Undibacterium parvum: one gene and its partner. The protein of the gene in region 1 interacts with the protein of each later gene in a pairwise test. Links are inferred from orthologs where the notes say so. Each region holds a gene or a part of one and is shown on either strand. Other genes may lie near its edges.

What was found.
Region 2: the proteins of EJN92_RS12745 (region 1) and mtgA interact in binary tests that used the Escherichia coli proteins (3 or more experiments, as listed by UniProt). The link is inferred for Undibacterium parvum from one-to-one orthologs.

Annotation. Positions count from the first base shown.
Region 1 is NZ_CP034464.1:2,913,066-2,917,869, forward strand. What follows is about bases 1-3,000. They hold EJN92_RS12745 (peptidoglycan D,D-transpeptidase FtsI family protein), read left to right. Parts: upstream 1-630; coding sequence 631-2,370; downstream 2,371-3,000. Other genes in these bases: rsmH (16S rRNA (cytosine(1402)-N(4))-methyltransferase RsmH), read left to right, coding at 1-362; ftsL (cell division protein FtsL), read left to right, coding at 359-634; EJN92_RS12750 (UDP-N-acetylmuramoyl-L-alanyl-D-glutamate--2,6-diaminopimelate ligase), read left to right, coding at 2,370-3,000. In the rest of the region: more of EJN92_RS12750, read left to right, coding at 3,001-3,920; EJN92_RS12755 (UDP-N-acetylmuramoyl-tripeptide--D-alanyl-D-alanine ligase), read left to right, coding at 3,920-4,804. UniProt on the Escherichia coli protein: Essential cell division protein that catalyzes cross-linking of the peptidoglycan cell wall at the division septum. Required for localization of FtsN.
Region 2 is NZ_CP034464.1:3,324,885-3,337,727, reverse strand. What follows is about bases 9,302-12,300. They hold mtgA (monofunctional biosynthetic peptidoglycan transglycosylase), read right to left. Parts: upstream 11,145-12,300; coding sequence 10,458-11,144; downstream 9,302-10,457. Other genes in these bases: EJN92_RS14585 (energy transducer TonB), read right to left, coding at 11,986-12,300; aroE (shikimate dehydrogenase), read right to left, coding at 11,141-11,989; EJN92_RS14600 (hypothetical protein), read right to left, coding at 9,991-10,461; corA (magnesium/cobalt transporter CorA), read right to left, coding at 9,302-9,906. Also shown: EJN92_RS14625 (Ig-like domain-containing protein), read right to left, coding at 1-4,318; EJN92_RS14620 (response regulator transcription factor), read right to left, coding at 4,411-5,025; EJN92_RS14615 (HlyD family type I secretion periplasmic adaptor subunit), read right to left, coding at 5,053-6,465; EJN92_RS14610 (type I secretion system permease/ATPase), read right to left, coding at 6,465-8,669; more of corA, read right to left, coding at 8,938-9,301; more of EJN92_RS14585, read right to left, coding at 12,301-12,843. UniProt on the Escherichia coli protein: Peptidoglycan polymerase that catalyzes glycan chain elongation from lipid-linked precursors. May play a role in peptidoglycan assembly during cell division in collaboration with other cell division proteins.

The DNA of each region.
Region 1 (4,804 bases):
GCGAGAAGGGCAAGGACCCGGCAACTCGCACCTTTCAGGCTATACGGATTTTCATCAATAAGGAATTGGAAGATCTCGAAATAGGCTTGGCCGCTGCTTACGCTTGCCTGGCTCCGTTTGGGCGCATGACCGTGATTAGTTTCCATTCCTTGGAAGATAGAATCGTCAAACAGTTTTTCGCATCCAAGGTCAATGTCTTGCAGCCGGATCGACGTTTGCCTATACGCACGGTGGATTTGCCTAAGGCGCAAATGAAACTGATCGCAAAGATCAAACCATCCGAGCAAGAAGTGACAGGAAATCCTAGAGCACGCTCGGCCATCATGCGGGTCGCAGAGCGCTTGCCAGGGGCGGTATCTTGAGCGGGCGCTTAAACGTTTTTTTTGCGATTGCCTTGATCGCTTGCGCCTTGTCCATGGTGAACTCGCAATATCAGGCGCGTCGTTTGTTCATCGAGTTAGAGCGCGCGCAGACCGTGAGTAAGCAATTTGAGCTGCAATGGACGCAGTTGAAATTGGATCAATCCACCTATGGCAAACATGCCCGGATTGAATCGGTTGCGACTAAAGAGCTCAATATGCTCGCGGTAACGCCAGAGCGTACACAATATCTTACTGCGGTAAATGCCAAATGAGCCGCGCTGCTAAAACCGTCTCATTTTCATCTAGCCCTGTCCTTGCGGTGAAGCTGCCGGTGTGGCGCTCTAAGCTGGTCTTGTTCTTTTTGTTTGTCGCGTTTTTTGCATTGCTGGTGAGAGCTTTATGGTTGCAAGGGATGACCACTGAGTTCTTGCAGAAGCAAGGCGCCTCAAGGTACACGCGCACTTTGGAGTTGCCAGCCACGCGTGGCAAGATCACCGATAGAAATGGTGAAGTGTTGGCTTCATCGGTTCCAGTAAAGGCGATCTGGGCCATCCCAGACGATGTTCTGGACGCCCCGAAAGAAAAGTTGCGTGAACTGGCCGGCTTGTTGGAAATGAGCGAAGCTGAGTTGCGCAAAAAACTCGATTCTGATCGACAATTTGTATACCTGCGACGTCAGGTTGAGCAAGATGTGGCGGATAAGGTGGTGGCGCTGGGAATTGCTGGTATCGAAACCCGTAAAGAGTATAAGCGCTTTTATCCTGAAGGCGAGGTGATGGCGCATGTGGTTGGATTCACTAATGTTGAAGACGTCGGGCAAGAGGGGATAGAGCTGGCCTCGCAAAATAACTTGGCCGGGAAGACTGGTAGCCGCAGAGTTATCAAAGACAGGTTGGGGCGTATTGTCGAAGATATAGAGTCGATTCGTGAACCGCATGATGGTAAAGAATTGACCTTGTCAATTGATAGCAAAATTCAATACATCGCTTACACCCACCTGAAAGAAGCACTAGAAAAACACAAGGCCAAAGCTGGTGGTGCCGTGGTACTGGATGTGCAGACGGGGGAAGTACTGGCACTGGTCAATTTACCGAGTTTCAACCCGAATGAAAGATCTGTATTGACTGGTGCGCAGTTGCGCAACCGCGTCATGACCGATACTTTCGAGCCTGGTTCTACCATGAAACCGTTTACGGTTGCTTTGGCTTTGGAAACAGGGCGGGTGACACCTGACACGATCATACAAACAGCACCGGGAAGTATGACGATAGGCACGGCAACGATACATGATGCACACAAACAAGGCGCTTTGACGGTAGCGCAAGTGATACAAAAATCTTCAAATATCGGCACGGTAAAAATGGCGCTGCAGATGCCTCCGCAAGAAATGTGGGAAATGTTTACGACTTTGGGTTTTGGGCAGCAACCAAAGTTTGGCTTTCCCGGTGCGGTAGCGGGACGTCTGCGTAACTTTAAAACCTGGCGTCCTATCGAGCAAGCGACCATGAGCTACGGCCATGGTATTTCTGTTTCGCTGATACAAATCGCGCGTGCCTATATGATCTTTGCCCGGAATGGCGACACCATCCCGCTTACCTTTCAAAAGTCAGCAGAAATGCCCGCAGGACATCGTGTTATTTCAGAAAAAACGGCACTACAAATGCGTTTGATGCTGGAATCTGCAACGGAACTGGGCGGTACTGGTACTCAGGCCAGGATCGCTGGATATCGAGTCGGAGGCAAGACTGGTACTGCGCATAAATTGGAGCATGGTCGCTATGTGAATAAATATGTAGGCGATTTTGTCGGCTTTGCCCCTGTTTCTAATCCCCGTGTAATCGTCGCGGTAATGATCGATGAGCCTAGTAGTGGTGGTTATTATGGTGGCACTGTGGCGGGCCCAGTATTTTCCGCGATTACCGCGAACGTCTTGCGTTCATTAAACGTCCCGCCAGATACCGCGGTGACTAATCTTATTCCTGACACCAGTGTGCAGGAGAGTATGTGATGTCTGACGTTAACCACATCCAAATTACTATGCAAGAATTAATAAATTGGCTTAAGAGCTGCGCACCAAATGCGCAACTGAGTTCCGATTCGCGTGCTATCGCAGAAGGTGACGTGTTTTTTGCTTTTCCTATTGCCGGCAGTGCGGGCGATGGTCGTAGACATATCCAAAGCGCGATAAATAACGGTGCCGCAGCAATCGTTTATGATCCTGTTGGCTATGACTGGGATGTGGATGCAAGCGTTCCACACCATGCTTTTTCCGAGCTGCAGTCACATGTAGGCGATATCGCAAACACCTGGTATGGTCAGCCGGATAAAGAGCTGTTAACCGTTGCAGTGACAGGTACCAATGGCAAAACTTCTTGTTCGCAATGGATAGCAAAAGCTTTGTCCCAAACCTACGCGCCGTGTGCTGTCATTGGCACTCTTGGGGTTGGCACTTATCGAGATGGCAGCGTAGAAAATTTAATCGAAACTGGATTTACCACACCGGACGCAATTCAGTTGCAACGCAGCCTTGCGGATTTGCGCAAGACTGGTACTGGCGCATTGGCTATCGAGGCTTCCTCTATAGGTTTGCATCAGGGACGTATGAGTGGCATGCATGTCGATGTGGCCTTGTTCACCAATTTAACCCGTGACCATCTTGATTATCACGGTGATATGGATGCCTACGCTGCCGCTAAACAGATCTTGTTCGATTGGCCGCAACTGAAAACGGCAATTGTAAATTTGGATGATGCTTATGGTCGGCAATTGTTGGCGCAAATGAAGCGGAAAGCAGCGACCTCTGTATCCGTGCCGCCTTTGTTGCTGGCGTATAGTCTGGAGCAAAAAGAGTATCCTGATACTTCGATTATATTTGCTAGCAATGTGCGCACTTTGCATACGGGGACCAGCTTCCATGTCGATTCACCGTATGGTAGCGGTAGCGTCAAAACACATATGATAGGTCGCTTCAATGTCAGCAATGTGCTCGGTGTCCTGAGTGTCTTGTTGGCGAGTGGTGTGGCCTGGAACAAGGCGGTTAGTGCGATTGAAAAACTCGCATCTGTGCCCGGCCGCATGCAACAATTGGGAACGCCGGGGCATGTGATGGTGGTGATCGATTACGCGCATACTCCGGACGCCCTGGAGAAAACGCTAATCACACTACAGCAGGTGGCGCAAGAGCGTCAGGGCGCATTGTGGTGCGTGTTTGGCTGTGGCGGTGATCGGGATCCGGGGAAACGTCCGCAAATGGGAAAATTTTCCGAGCTGGCGCAACACGTGGTGGTGACTAGTGATAATCCTAGGACAGAAGATCCTGCGCTGATCATACAAGATATTCTCAAGGGCATGAACGGGGCGCCTCTTGTGATTGAAGATAGAGCGAACGCCATATTGTATGCAATACGACATGCGGCCAACAATGATGTGGTTTTATTGGCCGGTAAAGGGCATGAGACCTATCAAGATATCAATGGCAAGAAATGGCCGTTCTCGGACGAAGCGCACGCTTCCCTGGCGCTCGCTACTGTGGCGACCAGCTCAAAGCGAGGTGCCTGATGCATGTATCTTTAAAAGAACTTCAAGCCGTGCTGACCTCGGCTCAGCTATTGAACGAAACGCTTGACCTACATGTGAATGGATTGACGACTGATAGTCGCCGTATCCATCAAGGCAATCTCTTTCTGGCTTTACGTGGTGAACAGTTTGATGCGCATGATTTTTTGGAGTCAGTTGCCAGCTCGGGGGCTGCCGCAGTAGTGGCGGAGCATGTTCCTGATGGCTATAAATTACCTGCTTTGACCGTGCCTGATACCCAAGTCGCATTGGCGGAGATAGCGCGCCATTGGCGTCGTCAGTTCTCGATACCGGTCATCGGTGTTACTGGCAGTAACGGTAAGACCACGGTTAAGGAAATGATCGCCGCTATCCTTCATGCCTATGCCGGAGCCGATCACTACCTGTCTACAACGGGTAATTTAAATAATGAGATAGGAGTGCCGCTCACGGTACTTCGACTCCAGTCGCAGCATCGGTGCGCGGTAATTGAATTGGGGATGAATCATCCCGGTGAAATCGCTTTGCTGACATCGGTTGCGTTGCCGACAGTGGGCCTAGTGAACAATGCGCAGCGTGAGCACCAGGAGTTTATGCAAAGCGTCGATGCGGTAGCTGAGGAAAATGGCAGTGTATTGCGTGCTTTGCCCGCAGACGGGATCGCCGTATTTCCGGCCGATGATACTTATACTGCTTTGTGGCGTTCTTATGCTGCTGAGTCTGGTCAACGCAGCGTATTTACTTTTGGATTGACGGCAAATTCGGATGTTCGCGGCAGCTATCAGGCTCATGCATTTGGCAGCGATATAAAAATTAATATAGGCGACGAGGCATTTTTAGTGAATTTGTCCGCGGCAGGTAGTCATAACGTCTTAAATGCCTTGGCC
Region 2 (12,843 bases), 410 kb from region 1 along the record:
CAGGTTTATTCGATTCTGCAGCGTTGACGATGTCGTCTCCGGCGACCGTGGCGATGGTGATACTGGCGTTGGCTGTGGTGTCGACTGTGTAAGTATGGTCCGCTGTTGCTACTGCTGGATTGCCGGCCGTGTCGGTGCTGCTGACGCTGGCGTGGACATTGCCGTTGCCCAGTAAATCAGCCCCAGGTACTGCGACGCTGTAGCTGTAGTTACCGGCAGTGCCGGTCACTGTGGCGTTGTAGGTGTGGGTACCCACAGTCAGGGTTACGATATCACCGGCTTTGGCGTCGCCGCTTACCGTGCCGCTTAAGGTGACCGGTTTATTCGATTCTGCAGCGTTGACGATGTCGTCTCCGGCGACCGTGGCGATGGTGATACTGGCGCTCGCTGTGGTGTCGACTGTGTAAGTATGGTCAGCTGTTGCTACCGCTGGATTGCCGGCCGCGTCGGTGCTGCTGACGCTGGCGTGGACATTGCCGTTGCCCAGTAAATCAGCCCCAGGTACTGCGACGCTGTAGCTGTAGTTACCGGCAGTGCCGGTCACTGTGGCGTTGTAGGTGTGGGTACCAACGGTCAGGGTCACGATATCACCGGCTTTGGCGTCGCCGCTTACCGTGCCGCTTAAGGTGACAGGTTTATTCGATTCTGCAGCGTTGACGATGTCGTCTCCGGCGACCGTGGCGATGGTGATACTGGCGCTCGCTGTGGTGTCGACTGTGTAAGTATGGTCAGTCGCTGCAGTGGACGGATTGCCAGAGGCACTCATTGTGCTGACGCTGGCGTGAACATTGCCGTTGCCCAGTAAATCAGCCCCAGGTACTGCGACGCTGTAGCTGTAGTTACCGGCAGTGCCGGTCACTGTGGCGTTGTAGGTGTGGGTACCAACGGTCAGGGTCACGATATCACCGGCTTTGGCGTCGCCGCTTACCGTGCCGCTTAAGGTGACCGGTTTATTCGATTCTGCAGCGTTGACGATGTCGTCTCCGGCGACCGTGGCGATGGTGATACTGGCGTTGGCTGTGGTGTCGACTGTGTAAGTATGGTCCGCTGTTGCTACTGCTGGATTGCCGGCCGTGTCGGTGCTGCTGACGCTGGCGTGGACATTGCCGTTGCCCAGTAAATCAGCCCCAGGTACTGCGACGCTGTAGCTGTAGTTACCGGCAGTGCCGGTAACTGTGGCGTTGTAGGTGTGGGTACCCACAGTCAGGGTCACGATATCACCGGCTTTGGCGTCGCCGCCTACCGTGCCGCTTAAGGTGACAGGTTTATTCGATTCTGCAGCGTTGACGATGTCGTCACCAGCCACCGTGGCGATGGTGATACTGGCGCTCGCTGTGGTGTCGACTGTGTAAGTATGGTCAGTCGCTGCAGTGGACGGATTGCCAGAGGCACTCATTGTGCTGACGCTGGCGTGGACATTGCTGCTGCCCAGTAAATCAGCACCAGGTACGGCCACGCTGTAGCTGTAGTTGCCCGCTGTGCCGGTCACTGTGGCGTTGTAGGTGTGGGTACCAACGGTCAGGGTCACGATATCACCGGCTTTGGCGTCGCCGCTTACCGTGCCGCTTAAGGTGACAGGTTTATTCGATTCTGCAGCGTTGACGATGTCGTCTCCGGCTACCGTCGCGATGGTGATACTGGCGTTGGCTGTGGTGTCAACTGTGTAAGTATGGTCAGCTGTTGCTACCGCTGGATTGCCGGCCGCGTCGGTGCTACTGACGCTGGCGTGAACATTGCCGTTGCCCAGTAAATCAGCCCCAGGTACTGCGACGCTGTAGCTGTAGTTACCGGCAGTGCCGGTCACTGTGGCGTTGTAGGTGTGGGTACCGACGGTCAGGGTCACGATATCACCGGCTTTGGCGTCGCCGCCTACCGTGCCGCTTAAGGTGACCGGTTTATTCGATTCTGCGGCGTTGACGATGTCGTCTCCGGCTACCGTGGCGATGGTGATACTGGCGCTGGCTGTGGTGTCAACTGTGTAAGTATGGTCGGCTGTTGCTACTGCTGGATTGCCGGCCGTGTCGGTGCTGCTGACGCTGGCGTGGACATTGCCGTTGCCCAGTAAATCAGCGCCTGGTACGGCCACGCTGTAGCTGTAGTTACCCGCTGTGCCGGTCACTGTGGCGTTGTAGGTGTGGGTACCCACAGTCAGGGTTACGATATCACCGGCTTTGGCGTCACCGCCTACCGTGCCGCTTAAGGTGACGAGCTTACCGGAGCCTGATTCTGCAGCGTTGACGATGTCGTCTCCGGCTACCGTCGCGATGGTGATGCTGGCGCTGGCGGTGGTGTCGACTGTGTAAGTATGGTCGGCTGTTGCTACTGCTGGATTGCCGGCCCCGTCGGTGCTGCTGACGCTGGCGTGTACATTGCCGTTGCCCAGTAAATCAGCACCAGGTACGGCCACGCTGTAGCTGTAGTTACCGGCAGTGCCGGTCACGGTGGCGTTGTAGGTGTGGGTCCCAACGGTCAGGGTCACGATATCACCGGCTTTGGCGTCACCGCTTACCGTGCCGCTTAAGGTGACAGGTTTATTCGATTCTGCAGCGTTGACGATGTCGTCTCCGGCGACCGTGGCGATGGTGATACTGGCGCTGGCTGTGGTGTCGAGCACTGCAGTGTCCGTACCAGGTGCAGAGACATTGCCAGCTTGGTCCGTGACCGTTGCACTCACAGACAAGGTCGCGCCTTCGGCCGGTTTGGCAACCGTGCTGCTGTAAGTACCTGCAGTGATTTCTGCGGCGGTTAAGACATGGCTTTGCGGTGTCGTGCCATCAGTAATCGTCAGAGTGTCGCCCGCTTTAGCCGTGCCTGGCAAGGCGACTGTAACTGCCACTGTGCTTGCGGCTCCGAGTTCTGCTTTACTGATCAGGCCGTCGTTGTTGCTGTCGGTGGTGATCGTGATCGTTGGTGCTGCGGTCGCCGTTGTGTCTAAAGTCGCGCTGTCGGTGCCCGGGGCTGAGACATTGCCTGCCTGGTCGGTGACGGTTGCTGTGACCGTTAAGCTTGCACCTTCGGCCGGTTTGGCAACCGTGCTGCTGTAGCTACCAGCGCTAATTTCTGCTGCGGTCAAGACATGGCTTTGCGGTGTTGTGCCATCAGTGATCGTCAGAGTGTCACCTGCTTTAGCGGTGCCTGGCAAGGCCACGGTGACGGCTACTGTCGTCGCTGCACCGAGTTCTGTTTTACTGATCAGACCGTCGTTGTTGCTGTCGGTGGTGATCGTGATCGTCGGAGCTGCCGTGGCGGTGGTGTCAACCGAACCGTCATCCGTACTAGTGGCTTGATTACCGGCCGCATCTCGGCCACTCGCCACTACTTTGTAAGTACCGTCCGCCAAAGGTAACGCAGGTGTCGCATTGTAAATACCACCGGTCTGTACCGTGGCAGTGATGGTCTGCGACTTACCTGAACTATCGGTCACAACTAGCGTAATCGTACTGCCTACAGGCAAATCACTGCTACCGCTAATGGTCGGGGTGTTATCACTTGTATTATCCGGTGCTTGAACAGTGATGACTGGTGGAGTGGCATCTACCGAGCCACCGTCTGTACCAGTGGCTGGATTGCCTGATGAATCTTTACCGCTTGCAACCACGCTATAAGAGCCATCTGACAAAGCGGTCGTCGGCGTCGCGCTATAAGTTCCATTCGGCTGAACTATCGCAGTAATGGTCTGCTGCGTACCGCCGCTATCGGTAATGAGCAGCGATATCGTGCTGCCTGCGGGCAGATTACTAGTACCCGAAATGCTAGGCGTACTGTCGTTTGTATTGTCCGGTGCATCAACGGTAATTACAGGCGATGCATTATCGATCGCGTTTGCAAGCAATCCTGCTGAGCGCTCTATTGGTAAAATAGTGGCCGTCGTGGCGGCAGCGCCAAAGAAGGATTGGGGTGTAACCGCTTCTGCGATTCTGTCCAACTGCACAAAGCCATTACCATCGCCGACATCGCCGCCACCAAGGCCGGCCGCGGTTTCTTCGAGTAATTTATCGAGACTATTACCTCCAATTACTGCATTGGCGACATTTGCGGCGAGCGCGGCATCTGGCAACAAGGCCGCTGCGGCGATTTCGGTTTGGGCGGGTGCGTACACACTAGCGTCAAGTGTGACCGTTTCGCCTTCTCTCAGGAGATAGTTGCGGCCTTGATCAAACGCCAACTCCACGCGTCCGTTTGCCTCGGTGACGATAACATCATTTTCATAAATGACATCACCCAAATGAAGTTGATGCTGACTACCGTCCGCAGAACGTACTATGGCCTGGCCTTGAAGCGCAACGACTTTACCAACGATGTTTGCTGAACTTGCCATGATAGATCTCCGGACGAATGAATAAGAATGTCCGTACTCTAACAAGAATGTTTCCAAAACCCAATTGTACCTAAGTACTAGGCTGGCATCATTTAACTATCTTTTACCAATAAGGCCAATTGCAGGCGATCACGTACCTGAAGTTTTTCGAAAATAGCACCTACGTGCGCCTTGACGGTGCGCTCAGTGATAGCCATCTGCAGCCCTATCTCTTTGTTACTGCAACCCAAAGCTATCGCCTTGGCGACCTCAATCTCACGCTCCGTCAACTTGCTGGCCCAAGACTTACTGCTAACCGCATGCAAAACCAATTCAGGCGTGGGCGCACTCAATAGACGTTGCATGATAGATTCACCTATCCACAAGCCGCCTTGCGAGACCACTCCAGCGATTTTTTCCAGCACCTCGACGCCTGCGTGCGTATTGCAATAAGCGCGCCCACCAGCCGAGAACACTGCCAAAGCTTCCAAATCATTGGGCATATCACTCATCACAACCAAAGCTTGTATTGGAAAATACTTGCGCGCTTTCGCAATTTGTTGCGCCACGGAAGCATCCGTCGACAGGCGCAACCAGATCACCCCAGCATCGACCACGGCAACAGTTTCCGTTTCCAGGCTAACAGTAAGTGCGCGTGGAAAGGCTTGCAGCCAAGTCTCCAAAGAGTTCGCGGTTTTTGATACAAAAATATGTTGAATCGGTTTCAACTTAATATCCTATAGAGATGATGTTCATCATCGTTCAGTTAAGGCAGATTGTTTCGCTCTTAAGACAGGTTTGAGCAGGTAAGAAAGTATAGTTTTCTTACCGGTAATGATATCCACCTCGGCCACCATACCCGGAATAATCGGCTGGCCACCGGATAAAGCGGCATTTGTGGTCGACACTCTCACAATATAGAAAGTATTGCCGCGTTCGTCGGTGACCGAATCGGCCCCTATGTGCTCTAATTTTGCCTCTAAGCCACCGTAGGTGGAGAAATCATAAGCAGTAAATTTCACCACGGCTTTTTGTCCCGGCGCCAGGAAAGCGATATCTTTTGGAGCCACCTTGGCCTCCAATAATAATTTACCTTCAGTAGGCACCACCTCTACCACATCACGGCCTGGCTGCACCACGCCACCAACGGTGTTGACCAGCAAGCGCTTGACCGTACCACGCACCGGCGAGCGTATTGCCGACTGCTTGACCTTATCCGCCAGACCGGTACCGCTTTGTATCAGAGCATTTAATCTTGCCATGGTTTCTGACAATTCTTTACTAGCGTTGTTACGGGCTGCCAATTCGACTTCTTGTATTTTCCGATTCGCCTCACCGATTGCAGCCTGAGTACGGGCGATCTGCGCGGTGGCGATATCGCGCTCCCCCTTGAAGCGGGACACATCGCGCTCCAGGCGGAGTAATTCAACTTCAGAAACAGCGCCAGAACCGAGCAAGGGTTTGGTGACAGACAGCTCTTTTTGACTAGACTCATACGCTTGCGAAGCTTGTCTTTGGCGCGCGCTAGCCTCGGCCTGCTCCTGCCCTCTTTGCGCCAACTGCTGCCGCGCAATGGAGACTTGCGCCTGCATTTCAGAATTCGCAGTTTCATACAGACGCTGCTCTTCATCTGCGGTTTTAGGATCTTCCTGCATTACCTCAGGCGGTGGCACAAAAGCCTTGCCATCCCCCAAGGCACGCAAACGCGCGGCCTTGGCGGTGAGGGAAAGATATTGTGACCGGTTTTCTTTGACGGAGGACTCAAAACGGGTGGTGTCTACCTGTAGCAAGATCTGCCCTTCCTTGACTACCTGTCCCTCCTTGACCAAAATCTCGGTGACGATACCGCCGTCCAAACTCTGCAATACCTGCAACTGTCTTGATGGGATAACCTTGCCCTCACCTTTGGTGATTTCATCCACGTGCACCAAACCAGCCCAAAGTATAAACAATAGGAAGGAGCCCAAGAGTGCATGCAAGAGTATGCGCGCGCGCAATGGCTCCTGTTGCAGAATGATGCTATCCGCATCCTGCATGAAGTCAGATTCAGGAAGGCTGACATCGTCCTTCCAGCGCTCTAGCCACAGTCCGGGTGAAATACCGAAACGCAGACGCAGTTTCTCCATCCATGCAATCATTGCCAAGCCAAACAAGCGCAACTTAGCCATTATTTAGCCCTCCCAATCTGACCAGATTGCAAGGCCGCCATGACTTTATCCTTAGGTCCATCCGCTACTATCATGCCGTGATCGACCACGATAATACGACTTGCCAAATCCATCAGGCTAGGCCTATGAGTGACGATGATCATGGTTTTATGCATTGCGTATTTGCCGATACGCTCTTTGAACTGCGCCTCGGATGGGTAATCCATCGCGCTAGTAGGTTCATCTAACAAGAGCACAGGCGGATCCAATAATGCGGCACGCGCTATCGCTATACTTTGACGCTGTCCGCCAGAGACATTTTCACCACGCTCACTAATGAGCATATCAAAACCTTCCGGGTGGCTATTCACAAACTCGGTCAGCCCCGCCAGCTCTGCCGCAGCGACCACGGCCCTATCATCCGCATACGGAGCGCGGATGGTGATGTTTTCACGCAGACTGCCATAGAACAACATAGAATCTTGCTCAACATAGCCTAAACTACGGCGCAAGTCGGCAGGATCCAATTGGCGCAGATCTACGTCATCGAGTAACACAGCCCCCTTAGTCGGTGCGTACAAACCGAGTATCAGTTTTTCCATAGTCGACTTGCCTGAGCCTACCCGGCCTATGATCACGACACGTTCGCCTGGCGCGATCTTAAAACTGACGCCGCGTAGTGCCTCTTCGCTACGGCCAGGATAACTGAAATGCACGTTTTTAAATTCTATCTGTCCGAGAATTTCAGGTCTGTGCACAAACGCGCTCTCATCACTGCGCTCTGAGGGTGTCGCCATGATTTTCTCCAGCGATGCCAGAGAATTCTTGGCGCCCTCATACTGCAACAGTAATCCGACCACCTGTCCGACTGGCGACATAGCACGTCCCGCCAACATGGTCGCTGCAATCAAGCCCCCCATAGTCATCATTTTTTCATGGATCAGATAGACACCGGCGATTACCACTGCCACGTTCACCAATTGCTGTATTGCGGCCGCACCATTGATGCTGGAGGCGGAGAGCAGCTTAAGGTCGGAATTGACGCGCGCCAAAAATGCCGTGGTTTTTTCCCACTTCGCTTGCATCTGGCTTTCCGCGCCATGCGCCTTGATCGTTTCCAAGGTGGTCAGGCTTTCGACTAAAGTCGAATTACGCAAGGCGGCGGCACGGAAAGTCGTCTCCGACAATTCACGCATCTTGTGCTGCACCATATAGCTATAAATGACCACGATAATGATACCAAGCATAGGCAATAGAGCCAAAGGCCAGGCGATCCAGATCAAGGCAAATAGGAATAGAATGGCGAACGGTAGATCAATCAGCGCGGTCACGGTAGCCGATGCAATGAAATCTCTGACTGTTTCAAACGAGCGTAAATTTGAGGCGAAAGCACCAACCGAGGCGGGTCTTTGCGACATACGCATGCCCAATACGCGCTCCATGATCAGTGCTGATAATTTTAGGTCGATGCGATTGCTCACCAAACTGATGAAATGCCCGCGCAATAAGCGCACCACATATTCGAGTATCAGCACAAGGCTAATACCAAAGGCAAACACCCACAGCGTTTCAACTGCAAAATTGGGAACCACTCTGTCATACACGTTCATGGTGAACAAAGGCATGGCGAGTGCGAACAAGTTAATCAGCAAGGCCGCCGCCAATATGTCTTTAAATATAGGTTTTTGTTCGAGGATCGCGCCCCAAAACCAATGCCGCTGCGGCACCACTACCAAAGGCGGGGTACGCTGATCAAAACGAAAATGCGGACGGGAAAAAATTGCAACGCCAGAATAGCGCGCCTTGAGCTCATCATGCCCCATGCTGACAGCGCCTTGCCCAGAATCAGGCAATAACAATTGCGCACTCAAACCATCTTCAGACCACTTTTGCAATAAGCAAGCCTCATTATCCTTTAACAAAAGAATAACGGGAAAAAGTGCCGTATCGATTTTATTTAGATCACGTCTGACCACCTTGGCGGAAAAACCGGCATGCGCAGCAGCTCTGGCAAACAATGAAGGAGTCAATCCCTCAGCTAGCAAAGGAAGCCCAGCAGACAAAGCGGCGCGGGTGCTCGGTCTACCGTGGATGCGGGTCAACTCGACCAGACAATCGAGCAAAGGATCGCGATGCAATAAATCCTCACGAATTCCGGTGCCAAAGCCCGCGGTATTGCGGGCATTCACTGGGGCCGGATCTAAAGGCGTTTCCATTTGTGTCATGCGTATCGCACCTTATCTATTTCTAAAGCCTTGGAATACATCAAGGACTTGAGCCACTACCACAATTTCATCCTAGAGCAAATTTACCAAAGAATTATCTTCGATGAATAACAATATTGCAATAGCGAAAGTTTAGCTTAAAGGCTAAGCCTAGTATTTTTAAGCTTCTGATAACAATCGTTGACATTTTTATGAGAGAGTTGCGCAGTTCAGGCTTGTACAGCAAACTCTCGCATTCGTAAATTGGATACAGATTCGACACTGAAATTTATTTCAGCCAACCACGTTGCCTGAAATACCAAAACGGAGTAATCGCGGAAGCCAGCATTAAGGCAAGCGCAAAGGGATAGCCAAATGTCCAATCCAATTCGGGGAACCAGCCGTGGAAATTCATCCCATAAATACTGGCGATTAAGGTAGGAGGGAGAAAAGCCACCGAAGCGACCGAGAATATTTTAATGATCTTATTCTGGTTAATATTAATAAAACCGACGGTGGCATCCATTAAGAAGTTGATCTTATCGAACAAAAATGAGGTATGTCCATCCAGTGATTCTATATCGCGTAAAATTTGTCTAGCTTCCTCAAACTGCTCAGAATTTAATAAACGCCCGCGCATCAAGAAGCTGACAGCGCGCCGAGTATCCATCATATTGCGGCGGATTCTCCCGTTCAAATCTTCTTCTTGCGCAATCGCGTTCAAGGCCAGTGCGGCATCCTGATCTGAAAAGTTTTTTTGTAGAACCGCGCGACTGACGTCTTCCAGATTTTGATAAATACCTTCTAGTGCATCGGCCGAATATTCGGCATCGGTCGCATACAAGTCCATCAAGACATCTTTGTAATCTGCAATAGAGCCTGGTCGTGAACGCGCCCGCATACGCACCAGACGAAACACCGGAAGATCGACCGCATGCACGGAAAATAAAATATCGCGTGCCAGAATAAAAGCCACCGTCACAGTACTGGCTGGCTGATCGTCATCATCAATTAAAAAATCTGTGCGTAAATGCAGATCTCCGCTATCGGCTTCGTAATAACGGGCTGATGCTTCAATATCCTTGACCTCATCCTCGCCCGGCAAGGTCACGCCATAGATACTTTTTACCCATTCGCGCTCATCCTCGTTCGGGTCGGTGAGATCGACCCAAATCGGCAAAGTATTTTCCAGGTCTTCCCGATTTTCAACATTAATCTGGCTCAAGCGCCCGTTATGCAAGACAAAAACATTAATCATGCTTGACCTCTAAAAAAAGCAAAGTGTGAAAATGAGGATATAGAACAAGTTAAACCAAAGCGCGAAAGTAATCAACGCTGTTGGCTACTTACTCAATTTATCGATCATTTTCATTTTTAAGTCGACCTCGGAAGCATCTTTATCTTCGTTCGGCTTGGTCACTGGTTTGGGTGCATCTGCGCGATTATCATGCAGTTTGATGGTGCGCGTCGTTGCATTATTACTCAAGCACTCAGTATCCGAATAGACCACTTTGCCGTGAATAGTGCAACGCTGGACACCGCTCTCTATCGTCACCGTGGACTGTAGGTCCGCCGATTTAGAGAGCGCTTTATTGGTCGCGGTCGCAGTCGCCGCAGCCTTAAGCCCACTGACACTTTTTAATTCATTCGAAATCACGTCGGCAGAATGGCCCCAGCGTGCCCGCAACTCGGGAAATGGCAAATGCCCATACCTAGCCATGTAGAGAAACAGCATCGCCATCACCGTGATTAACATCATCAGTAGCGCCGTCATGAACAAGCTAATCGCACCTTTTTGACTTTGAAAAATCATGGCAACTCCGCGGAATTCATACGCTTTAAGATTAATTCACTGCGTTTTTGTAAGTAAACCGAGCCGGTATGTGTATCAAAAAACCGCGGCTTTGGCAGCATAACGGCAAGTCTGGCCGCTTGCGCTGGCCCCAGTGCTGCCGCACTAATTTTGTAATAATGTTGTGAGGCTGCCTCGGCGCCAAACACCCCGACACCCCACTCCACCACATTTAAATAGATCTCGAGTATGCGCTCCTTACTCATACACAATTCCAGCATATAGGTAATGATCAACTCCTGACCCTTACGCAAATAACTGCGTTCACCGGATAGAAAAAGATTTTTAGCCAACTGCTGAGTGATGGTCGAGCCGCCGTATTTGAGCTTGCCCTTTTTTTGATTTTTTTCGTAAGCCTTTTGCATCGCATCCCAATCGACACCGTCATGCTCAGAAAACCCATCGTCTTCGGAACTGATTACGGCGCGCTTCAAATTGACCGAGATACGGGCGTACGGTACCCATTTATGCTGCAATTTTGCATCAGGATTTTTTTCCTGCAAGACGGATAATTGCTGGCGCATGAAACTGGTGGAACTCGGGTTGAAATTAATCCACCAGCAAATTTGCAAGAAAAAATAGATCTGCAATAGAAAAAATAATCCTAGCGGCAGCAAGATCAACCATAGAAGTAATTTTTTCATTGCGACTCCAAAGCCCGGCGCAACTCCAGCATCAGTGCTGCCGTTTCTGGGCGCACGCCACGCCAGATATAAAAAGATTCAGCCGCCTGCTCTACCAGCATCCCCAAACCATCACGCAATTGCGCGCCCTGAGTTTGCGCAAAGCGCAAAAACGCCGTCATCTGCGCGCCATACATCATGTCGTAGGCTAAGGTATTACTGTCAAACAAAGTGGCTGAAATCGGCGGCACCTCATCACTGAGACTGGCGGAAGTCGCATTAATAATCAGATCAAACCTGCCTTGCAAGGCAGCCCATACACAGGACTGCAATTTGACAGTGCCGTTGCCATGCTGCTGCGCTAATACTATTAATTCTTCTGCCTTACTCAGAGTGCGATTGGCGATCACAAACTCAGCAGGCTGCTCAGACAATAGTGGCAGCAAAACCCCACGCGCCGCGCCGCCCGCACCTAATAATAAGATGCGCTTATTTTTCAATGCAATGCCAGCATTGCGCACAATATCATTGACCAAACCGACGCCGTCGGTGTTATCACCAAAAATTTGATCTCCATTAAAGCTGAGGGTATTCACGGCACCGGCCAGTTGCGCACGTGGCGACAGTTGTGTCGCCAAAGCATACGCCTCCAACTTGAAAGGCACAGTCACGTTCGCGCCTTTGCCGCCCGCCTGCCGAAATGCCGCAACGCTAGCAGCAAAACCATCCAGCGGGGCCAGTAGCCGCGCATATTCCATATGCTGCGCGCAAATGCCTGCGAAATGCGCGTGGATGCTGGGTGATTTACTGTGGGCGATAGGATTACCTATCACCACATACTGATCCGGCGCAGAGAAATGACTCATTTTGCCCCTCCGCGCAATTCTGTCTCCAGTTGTTCATCCCGGGTAAATTTAAAACGGGTAATCACTACCCATAAATCATCTTTATCCTTTGAGCGCATATTCGGCGGGAATTTCCCAAAAGGAGCGGCGCGCCTTACGATGCGCAAGGCAGCGGCATCCAGCGCAGGATTACCTGAAGACTTCTCTACCTTAGGTCCGCCATCTCTTTCGTAGATGCTGCCATCCTGGAAAATCGGGATATAAATAATCAATTCGCCATACAATTTACGCCCATCTTTTTGCGGGAAATTCATGGTTCCCATATCCTCTACGCGTTTTTGCAAGGCCTTGTAATACATGGCGTAGCCAACTGCCTGAGTGCTGGGAGTAATGAAAGTTTTGCGCGGACGTTTATTCTGGTCTTCTATGGTCTGAGAAATTTCGGCGGCCATACGCGCTAGCGCCTGCGTACTGTCCTGAGTATCTTTTCCTGTGTTATAGAGTTTATTTTCTTCTGGCGTCAGTTTTTCATTCGGCTTTTGCGTCGACAGCTTGGTCTTACTACGAACCTGATCCATCAATTTTTTCTGGTTCTCTTCCAATTCTTCTATCTGTCGCTTGGCCACCATGACGCGTTCGCCATTTTCGGTTTTACTCATGTCTGGCAAAGGCGATTTGGACCGACCACTATCATTTGCGCCACCGCCATCGAGATTGGCTTGCGCCAGCGCTTGCGCATTGATCGGTTTTTTATCGTGTTTGGCATTGACTAAAATGACTTCCAAACCAGGATCGGTGGCAGGAGTCTCAGCCGGTCTGGGCGCGACAAAATGCATCAACAACAGCATACCGTGCACCACCACGGAAATGAAAAT